2 regions of the Crassaminicella indica genome follow, and region 1 is predicted to be linked to the other one. Evidence: riboswitches for the same ligand, from Rfam matches in the RefSeq annotation. Region 1 holds a riboswitch; the other holds the start of a gene.

Region 1 (4,437 bases):
GCTGTTAACTCTTTTTCTATCATTGCTCTCTTTTCTTTTCCTTCTTGATAAATCTTCATCGTTCCTTCAATAGTTTCAATTAGCTTTTGATGTGTTTGCTTTAGGGTATCCATGCTAATTATCCCTCTTTCACTTTCTCTTGCAATCTCTAATGTATTCATTTTAAGAAGCTCTGCATTTTGCTTTAGCATATTTTCTGTTGTATCTGAAACCTTCTTTTGAAGCTCTAATGCAGCTTTTTGCTTGTTTAAAGAAATAGACAAAGCGATTTGATTTTTCCAAATCGGAATAGTTGTCAAAATACTAGATTGAATCTTATTTGCCAATATTTTATTGTTGTTTTGCATAAGTCTTATTTGTGGAAGAGTCTGAATCGCGATTTCTCTACTCAATTTCAAATCATGAATTCTCTTTTCCATTTCATTTAATAATTGTGCAAAATCATTATATTTTTGAACATCTAACATGTCCTGAGTTTGCTGTGCTTTTTGCTCTAATTCTACAAATATAGTTTCTTTAAGCTCTTTGTATTTCAATTCTCCTGCTGCAATATACATATCTAGTAGCTGAAGATACTCTAAATTTTTATTGTATAAAGCATCTAACATATTTATATCTCTAATCAACTCTTTTCTAGCTGTATCCAGCGAAACAACAATCCTATCTACTGTTTGAGTAACCTCTTCTAACTGAGTCTTTGTACGATCAATACTTCTTTTTATTCTATTGAAAAAAGGGATTTTGCTAGTGATAGATTTCTTTTCCTGAAGTTTCTCAACATCTACTTTTTGAATAGTTGATAATAATAATGTCAAATCATTTCCAACATTGCCAGTATCCTTTGTTCTTACACCTTCTAATATTCCATCTGCAAATTTTGCAATACTTCCTTGAATTTCAGCCCCAAAAGAAGCTATGCTGTTTGTATTCCCTATATTTATCTCTTCTTTTATTTTTTCTAACCTCTCTAAATCCTTTTGATCAAGCTTAGATAAATCAACAGAAGTAAAATCTTTAGAACTCATTCCTCAACCGCTCCTTTCATATGCTTTAAAAATCTGATTCAATTAAATCTTGTATAGTTTTTAAATCTACATTCAAATCTAATTCCTGCTGTTCTTTTATATTTTTGATGGCTGAATATAATTTTTCATTTATCCTTTCTATAGTATCTAATAATTCTTCTCTCTGTTTTTTCAAAGCATCATCTTCATTAAAATGCTTTAATATAGCTTTTATCATTTTAATATATTTTAATAACAATAATTCTTTTACAGATATTATTCGCTCTATATTTTCAGCATAAAATTCTATTATAAAAGAATAGTATGCTACAAAGAAAAGTAAACTAATAAATATATTATGATCTTTTATATCATAAAGAGTCTTCTCTATTTCTTTTAAAGCTTCTTTCCCTTCCTCTAAAACTGTTTTTGTATGATCTTCTGTCTTTTCAACTCCTTGTTCCTTTACTGTGCTTGCTGCAGCTTTTTTTCTTTTAAATAAATTAAATATATTGATCACTTCCTTCTTCGTCATGATCGAATTGAAAAATTTTTCTATTTTATTTATTATATCAAACACCTTATAACTATCAAAGAATTACTTTTCATTGTGAAGTTTAGTTTTTTCAAAAGTTATCTGGAATGAACTGTTCTTTATATTTCATTTTGAAGTTGGATCCCTATATATATCTATTATTGAATTATTAGAATTTTGCAACTTTTCTATAATGTATTGTAATAATTTCCATTCAATGTTATCATCTTAGCAAGCAGTTTTAATGAATTTTTATCAAGTGAATACTTTCGGATGAAAATAATGGGAGAGAGATCTATTTGATCCACCGAAGAAGTAACTCTTTCAGGTAAATAGGACCATTATTGGACGAGCCTCTGGAGAGACTCTATATGGGCACCGAAGGAGCAAGCCTATTTTTGTAGGTGAAACTCTCAGGTAAAAGGACAGAGTAATTTGTTTTCTGGAGGCCAAATCATTTTCATTTGATTTGGCTTTTTTATAATCCATTATTTTAGGATTATAAAAAAAGCCTTCCTAATAATATATTAAGGAGGAAGGAAATATGGAAAAAATAACTGCAATTTTAAACTCAATTGATTCTTTTGTATGGGGACCACCCCTATTGATCCTATTAGTTGGTACAGGTATTTATCTAACTATCAGACTAGGACTTTTACAAGTATTAAAATTACCTTTAGCACTAAGGCTTTTATTTTCAAAGGATCACGATTCTTCTGCTGAGGGAGACGTATCTAGCTTTGCAGCACTTTGTACAGCACTTGCTGCAACTATTGGTACAGGTAATATTGTAGGAGTTGCAACTGCTATTAAAGCAGGAGGACCGGGTGCACTTTTTTGGATGTGGATAGCTGCATTTTTTGGTATGGCAACAAAATACTCTGAAGGACTTTTGGCAGTAAAATATAGGGTTGTAGATGAAAACGGTCAAATGTCAGGAGGCCCTATGTATTATATTGAAAAGGGTCTAGGAAATAAATTTCTTGCAAAAATGTTTGCTATATTCGGCATCGGCGTAGCATTCTTTGGTATTGGTACTTTTCCACAAGTAAATGCTATTGTAAATGCTGCAAAAATCACTCTTAATATGCCAATGATTGTTACATCGATTATCCTCACTATACTTGTAGCACTTGTAACATTAGGTGGTATTAAAAGCATTTCTAGAGTTGCTGAGCTTTTAGTTCCTTTTATGGCAGTATTTTATATCATCGGTTCAATTATAATTCTTGTTATGAATATAGATCTATTGCCAAGCACTATTTTACTAATTATAAAAAGCGCCTTTTCCCCTACTGCAGCCGCAGGAGGCTTTTTAGGAGCAACTGTTATGATGGCTATTCGAAACGGTGTTGCTCGAGGAGTTTTTTCTAATGAATCTGGTCTTGGTAGTGCACCAATTGCAGCAGCTGCTGCTAAAACAAAATCATGTGTTCGTCAAGGACTTATATCTATGACTGGTACATTCTTTGATACTATTATAGTATGTACCATGACAGGACTTGTATTAATATTAACAGGAGTTTGGCAAGGTGATTTGGAAGGAGCAGCCATGACCAATGCAGCATTCAGTAAAGCTGTACCTGGTATTGGTCAGCTTATTGTTACAATCGGACTTATGTTCTTTGCTTTTACTACTATATTAGGATGGAATTATTACGGAGAAAGATGTACAGAATATCTATTAGGTGTAAAGTGGATTAAGCCTTTTAAATACACTTATATATTATTGATCGCAATAGGAGCTTTCTTAAAATTAAATACAATTTGGATTTTAGCTGATATTGTAAATGGATTAATGGCAATTCCAAACCTTATTGGTTTGATTGGATTAAGCAACGTCATTATAACAGAAACAAAGCTCTATTTTCATCAGCTAGAAAATAAAAAACAATTGAGCAAAAAAACTGTTTAAAAAGAGCTGTGCATAACGCACAGTTCTTTCTTATTTCTTGACAAAAATATTAAGTATATTAAAATGTAAACGATTAAATACTATTCTTGATTAAACTAAAATATATTAGGGTATATGAAAAAAGATGAAAAAATTAAAGGAGATGCTTATGTTTAAAAATAATATTGCACTAAAGGATCGCGCTTTATTCGAAAAATATATCTATAGTTATCCTTATAAAGCTTCTGGATTAACTTTTACAAGTCTTTTTATGTGGAGACAGCTTAATGAATTCAAATATGAAATCATTAATGATTTTTTGTGTATTTCAGGAATCAATCATCTAAATATTAACCATAAAGAATATTTTGTTCTTCCTCCATTAACAATAGAAAAATACGACATTCATAAATTGTCCTTGACAATTGATACAATCAAAAATAGATTCGAAAGCTTTAACCACCCTTTTAATATGAAATTAATTCCAAAGTCAATGCTCGAAACTTTTCAACTAGCTAATCCTAAGTTGATCTTTACTCCTGATCGAGCGAATTTTGACTATGTATATTTAAAGGAAGATTTAATTACATTAAGGGGGCGAAAGCTACATTCTAAAAAAAATCATTTGAATTATTTTATGAAAAATATCCCACACAAGTATGTACCCTTAACAGATGCACTAATAGAAGATTGTCTCAGATTAAATATGCGCCTTGTTGAAGCTAAGACTTATAGCACATTAGAAGCTCATTTGATTGATTTAGAGCAAATGGCAGTTTATGAAGCACTCAAAAATATGAAAGCATTAGATGCTCGTGGTGGTGCAATTTTAATAAATGACAAGGTTGAAGCCTTTACTTTAGGTGCAAAGCTAGATGCAGAAACAATGGTTGTCCACATTGAAAAAGCCAATACAAATTATAGAGGCTTATATCAAGCTATCAATCAGCAATTTTGTAAAAATGCTTGTTTAGATGTAAAATATATAAATCGTGAAGAGGATA
Region 2 (4,437 bases), 1.4 Mb from region 1:
ATGTTGTTTTAAACCATCTATTGGTTCAATTACTAAACAAATATTGTTTAGCTTTGAAAATGGAGTATACTCGGCTCCAGGACCACTCATATCAATGATACCTTCCTGAAATCCAACAATTTTGCCGCAAGTAACAACTGCAGCTCCCTTTAATACATGCGTGCGGCCTGAACCTACAGTAGTAACTTTATTTATTACTCCAGGAAATATGCCACCTTGCCCTTCAACTTTTACTCTTGGCTCAATAACATCCTTTACAGGAGTTATTCTAGTTGCTTCCCCTGGCTTGGCAAGTTCTACCTGTGCGCTTTTGATATGATCATCTTCCATGATAATGTTGATGATTTCTTCCTTATTTACATATAATGTTCCATTTTCTACTTTGGTCATATCACCAAATTGAACATCGCTAATATTAATTTTCCCCAATTCTAGGCGCACATCATTCACCTCCCTTTATATTTTACCCACAACTGGTGACTTACTCACCAGCGTGAGTTGTAAACTATCCTACATGTTTTTGAAGCATAGCAAGAATATTAGCTTTTGTTGCAGCTTCCTTTGTCACTTCATCTACTTTTTCACCATCTTTGTATAATGCAATTGTTGGAAGTCCTAATACTCTTTGTGATATAGCAAGCCTTCTTGCTTTCATAGTATTTAATTTTGCAAATTTTACTCTTCCTTCATATTCAGCTGCAAGCTCTTCTATATCTGGCATTAATGCTTTGCATGGCTCACAGCCATCACTCCAATAATCCACAAGCACATATCCAGATGCCTCTAAAACTTCTTTTTGAAAAGTATTTTTATCAAGTGCTAACATATAAATTCCTCCCCCTATCTTTAATAATGATTTTCAATATATTTTTCTGCTGCAACAGCTGCAATTGCACCATCTGCTGTAGCAGTTACTACCTGCCTTAAGGATTTTACTCTAATATCTCCAGCAGCAAATACACCTGCTACACTTGTTCTCATGTCTGCATCTGTTATAACATATCCATCATCTGTTAATTCAATTTTTCCTTTATATACATCACTTTGAGGTTTATATCCTACAAACGGGAATATCCCAAATGTTCCATCATTTTCATCTGCATGATATTCTGTAATTTTACCTGTTTTTTTGTTCTTAAATACAATAGCTTCTACAATTCCATCTCCTTTTATTTCTTCTACTACTGTATCCCACATAAAATCTATTTTTTCATTTTTAAATGCTTTCTCTTGAATTGATTTTGCAGCTCTTAACTCATCTCTCCTATGTACAATCGTAACCTTTTTGGCAAATTTCGTTAGATACATAGCTTCTTCTAATGCAGAATCTCCTCCTCCTATTACAAATACTTCTAAACCTGTAAAAAAGTCTGCATCACAAGTTGCACAATAGGATACTCCTTTTCCTATTAATTCCTTTTCTCCTGGACAACCAATTTGTTTTGGTGTAGCACCACTTGCAATTATTACTGTCTTAGACTTATATACTTCCTTCTCTCCCTTTATTACCTTTACTTTTTCAGTAAAATCAACATCTATTACTGTATCCTTCTTTCTTTCTGCACCAAATTCCTCTGCCTGTTCTACCATCCTTGCAATAAGGCTTGGCCCTGTAGCATTTTGAATAGAACCTGGATAATTTGCTACTTCATTTGTCGTAACAATCTGACCTCCTGTTTTATCCTTTTCTAAAATCAATGTTTTCATTTTCGCTCTTGCTGCATATAGACCTGCTGCAAGTCCAGCAGGCCCTGCTCCTATTATGATTACGTCATATAGTTTTTCCATTTTAATCCTCCTTTTTAATTGTTTAAAATAATCAAAAAAATTGATCCATACTTTCTATTGCACTCTTTATAAGACAATAGTCAATAAGTTTAAAATCCTCTAATATTTTTTCTGTCCAAAGAGGTATTTTCTTCCCTTTTATAAACTTCTCTGCCGTCTGAATACTTTCTTCAATTATTTCAAGTGATTTAATATGAAGCTCATTTTTTTTCTTTGTCATAATGACTGATTTAAAAGGAGTCTCATTAGGCTTAACGCTTCCTGAGAGAGGGTGAGTAAGCAATCTATATCCCTCATGTATCTTGTTTCTCGTAATTATAAGAACATCAAGATATGTATAATCTTTTGAATAAATTATATCCATTTTTTCTTTATTTTCTTCAAAAACTTTCAAATTATTTGTAATTAGAACTTTTTTCATATTCATTCACTCCACTTTTTATACAGCTAGGAAAACGTTTTTTGTTCTTATGAAAATAGAGGCACATGACAAACTCATGTTTGCCATATGCCTCTGTCTTGAACCTGAGAGTTTCTTCTAATAGATAGAATTGCTCCTTCGGTGCTTTTAAAAAGCTTTCCAGAGTTCTGTCCAAATACGGTCCTTTTGCCTGAGAATTTCACAAAAAGATAGGCAATATCGTTTTGCTTGTCCCTTCGGCGACCCAATTAGGATTCTCTCCCGCATTTTTCAACCAGAATATTTTTATACATTTCAAACAATCATTAGAATTATCTATATATTCATTATAATACAAACAATATACCTTTACAACAATTTTTTGGCAACTTTTGTTATTTATTTCACATTTTATTCATCTCTCATGTAAAGAAGAGCCAATATTCCTGGACCAGTATAAGTCCCTATGGTACATCCTATTTCCGTAGTAATGATTTTTTTTGGCTCAAAAGTATCCATAATCTCTTTTTTAAGCTTTTCTAATCCGTCAATATTTGCCCCATGTGCTATACACACATATTCTGATCCATGCTTTAAACCTCTTTCTTTTGCAATTTGAATCATTTTAGGTATTACTTTTTTACTTCCTCTTACTTTATCAAAAAGTTCTACTTTTCCATTTTTTATAGTCAAAATAGGTTTTATATTTAATATTTTTCCAATAGTTGCCTTAGTATTACTAAGCCTTCCACCCTTTTTAAGGTAGTCAAGAGTTTCTACAGAAAAAATATGATCAGCTTTCTCTTTCATTTTTTCTACTCTTTCTATAATTTCTTTTTTGCTTTTACCTTCCTTTGCCATTTTTGCTGCTTCTACTGCAATCATTCCACAAGTATATGAAAGTGATAAAGTATCAATTACTGTTATATCATCAGACGCCAATTCCTTCTTTGCTATTAGTGATGATTGATGAGTTCCACTAACACCTGAAGATCCATTAATAACTATTACTTCATATCCATTTTCTAAAGCATTTTTCATTTCCTTCATAAAAATACTTGGAATGACTTGAGAAGTACTAGGCAATTCATCAGAAGCTTGAAGTTTATTAAAAAATTCTTCTGGGCTTAAATCCTCTCTATCTTTAAATTCATTATCTCCAAACCTTATTGTTAATGGTAAAACTGTAATATCATATTTATCGATAAGCTCCTTCGGAATATCAGATAAGCTTGTTGTTATAATTTTTATAGGCTTCAATCACATTCCCTCCTATCATGATAAGTTGATTTTATCTATATTATTTTATTATCTATACATTGTTTTTACAACTAAAAAAAACTAAACCTTCAAAAATCACTTTGTTCAAACAATGAAGGTTCTTAACATATTTTCCATGTAATTTCAGTAAGCTTTTTTACAAAAGTTATTATCTTTATATATTTATTTTTTTATGTTGATGATTATAAAAATATTATATTGATACGTAAAATAGAAAATAGACTCCCCATATATGAAGAAGTCTTATACTTAAATCTTAAAATTTATCAGATGCATCTATTACAGAAAAAGCAATTTTCGTAGCATGATCTCCTATTCTTTCAAGATTGCTAATAATATCTAAAAATATAATTCCTGCACCTGCTGAACATTCCTGTTTATTTAATCTTGCAATATGACTAGTCCTAAGTGATTTTTCCATATGATCAATTTCTCCTTCTCTTTCAACAACCTTTCTTGCCATATTCATATCTCCTGTTTTTAATGAAAGAATTGCTTGATCATATGATTTCATTACACGATTATGCATAAGCTTTAATTCTTCTATAGCCCCTTTGCTAAATACTAATTTACGTTCCGAAGCAAAAATGGCTAATTCAGCTAAATTATCAGCATGATCTCCTACCCGCTCAATATCATTAATCGTATTAAACAATCCATCCACAAGTTCATGTTGCTTCCCTGATAAATTAGTACTAGATAATTTAACTAGATATTCAGCAATTTCTCGTTCCATCGTATTTATAATTTTTTCCATTTTAAAGGTCTCATTTGCTAATTTCTCACTTTTCTCAAAAAAAGCTTTCATAGAGGTTCGATAGCTCTCTAAAACTAAATCACCCATATTAAGTATTTCCTTTATTACTTGTCCTATAGCAATAGATGGTGTTTCTAGCATCCTATCATCAAGATACTTACCACCTCTTTTTTCTCTCTTTTCAGAATCATTTATAGGGATCACTTTATTA

What was found. A riboswitch is a leader RNA that binds a small molecule or an ion and turns the genes downstream of it on or off. The one in region 1 is predicted to bind glycine.
Positions count from the first base shown of each region.
Region 2: another riboswitch for glycine. It lies ahead of KVH43_RS09885 (GrdX family protein); the one in region 1 lies ahead of KVH43_RS03540 (alanine/glycine:cation symporter family protein).

Region 1 covers NZ_CP078093.1:745,578-750,014, forward strand. The annotation lists gene KVH43_RS03530 (toxic anion resistance protein) at 1-1,025, opposite strand, end outside; gene KVH43_RS03535 (hypothetical protein) at 1,051-1,584, opposite strand; glycine riboswitch at 1,813-1,890, shown strand; glycine riboswitch at 1,894-1,970, shown strand; gene KVH43_RS03540 (alanine/glycine:cation symporter family protein) at 2,084-3,454, shown strand; gene KVH43_RS03545 (DUF2156 domain-containing protein) at 3,603-4,437, shown strand, end outside.
Region 2 covers NZ_CP078093.1:2,099,973-2,104,409, reverse strand. The annotation lists gene KVH43_RS09900 (glycine/sarcosine/betaine reductase component B subunit) at 1-441, opposite strand, end outside; gene trxA (thioredoxin TrxA) at 506-826, opposite strand; gene trxB (thioredoxin-disulfide reductase) at 847-1,788, opposite strand; gene KVH43_RS09885 (GrdX family protein) at 1,820-2,209, opposite strand; glycine riboswitch at 2,301-2,374, opposite strand; glycine riboswitch at 2,378-2,483, opposite strand; gene KVH43_RS09880 (DegV family protein) at 2,600-3,448, opposite strand; gene KVH43_RS09875 (Na/Pi cotransporter family protein) at 3,726-4,437, opposite strand, start outside.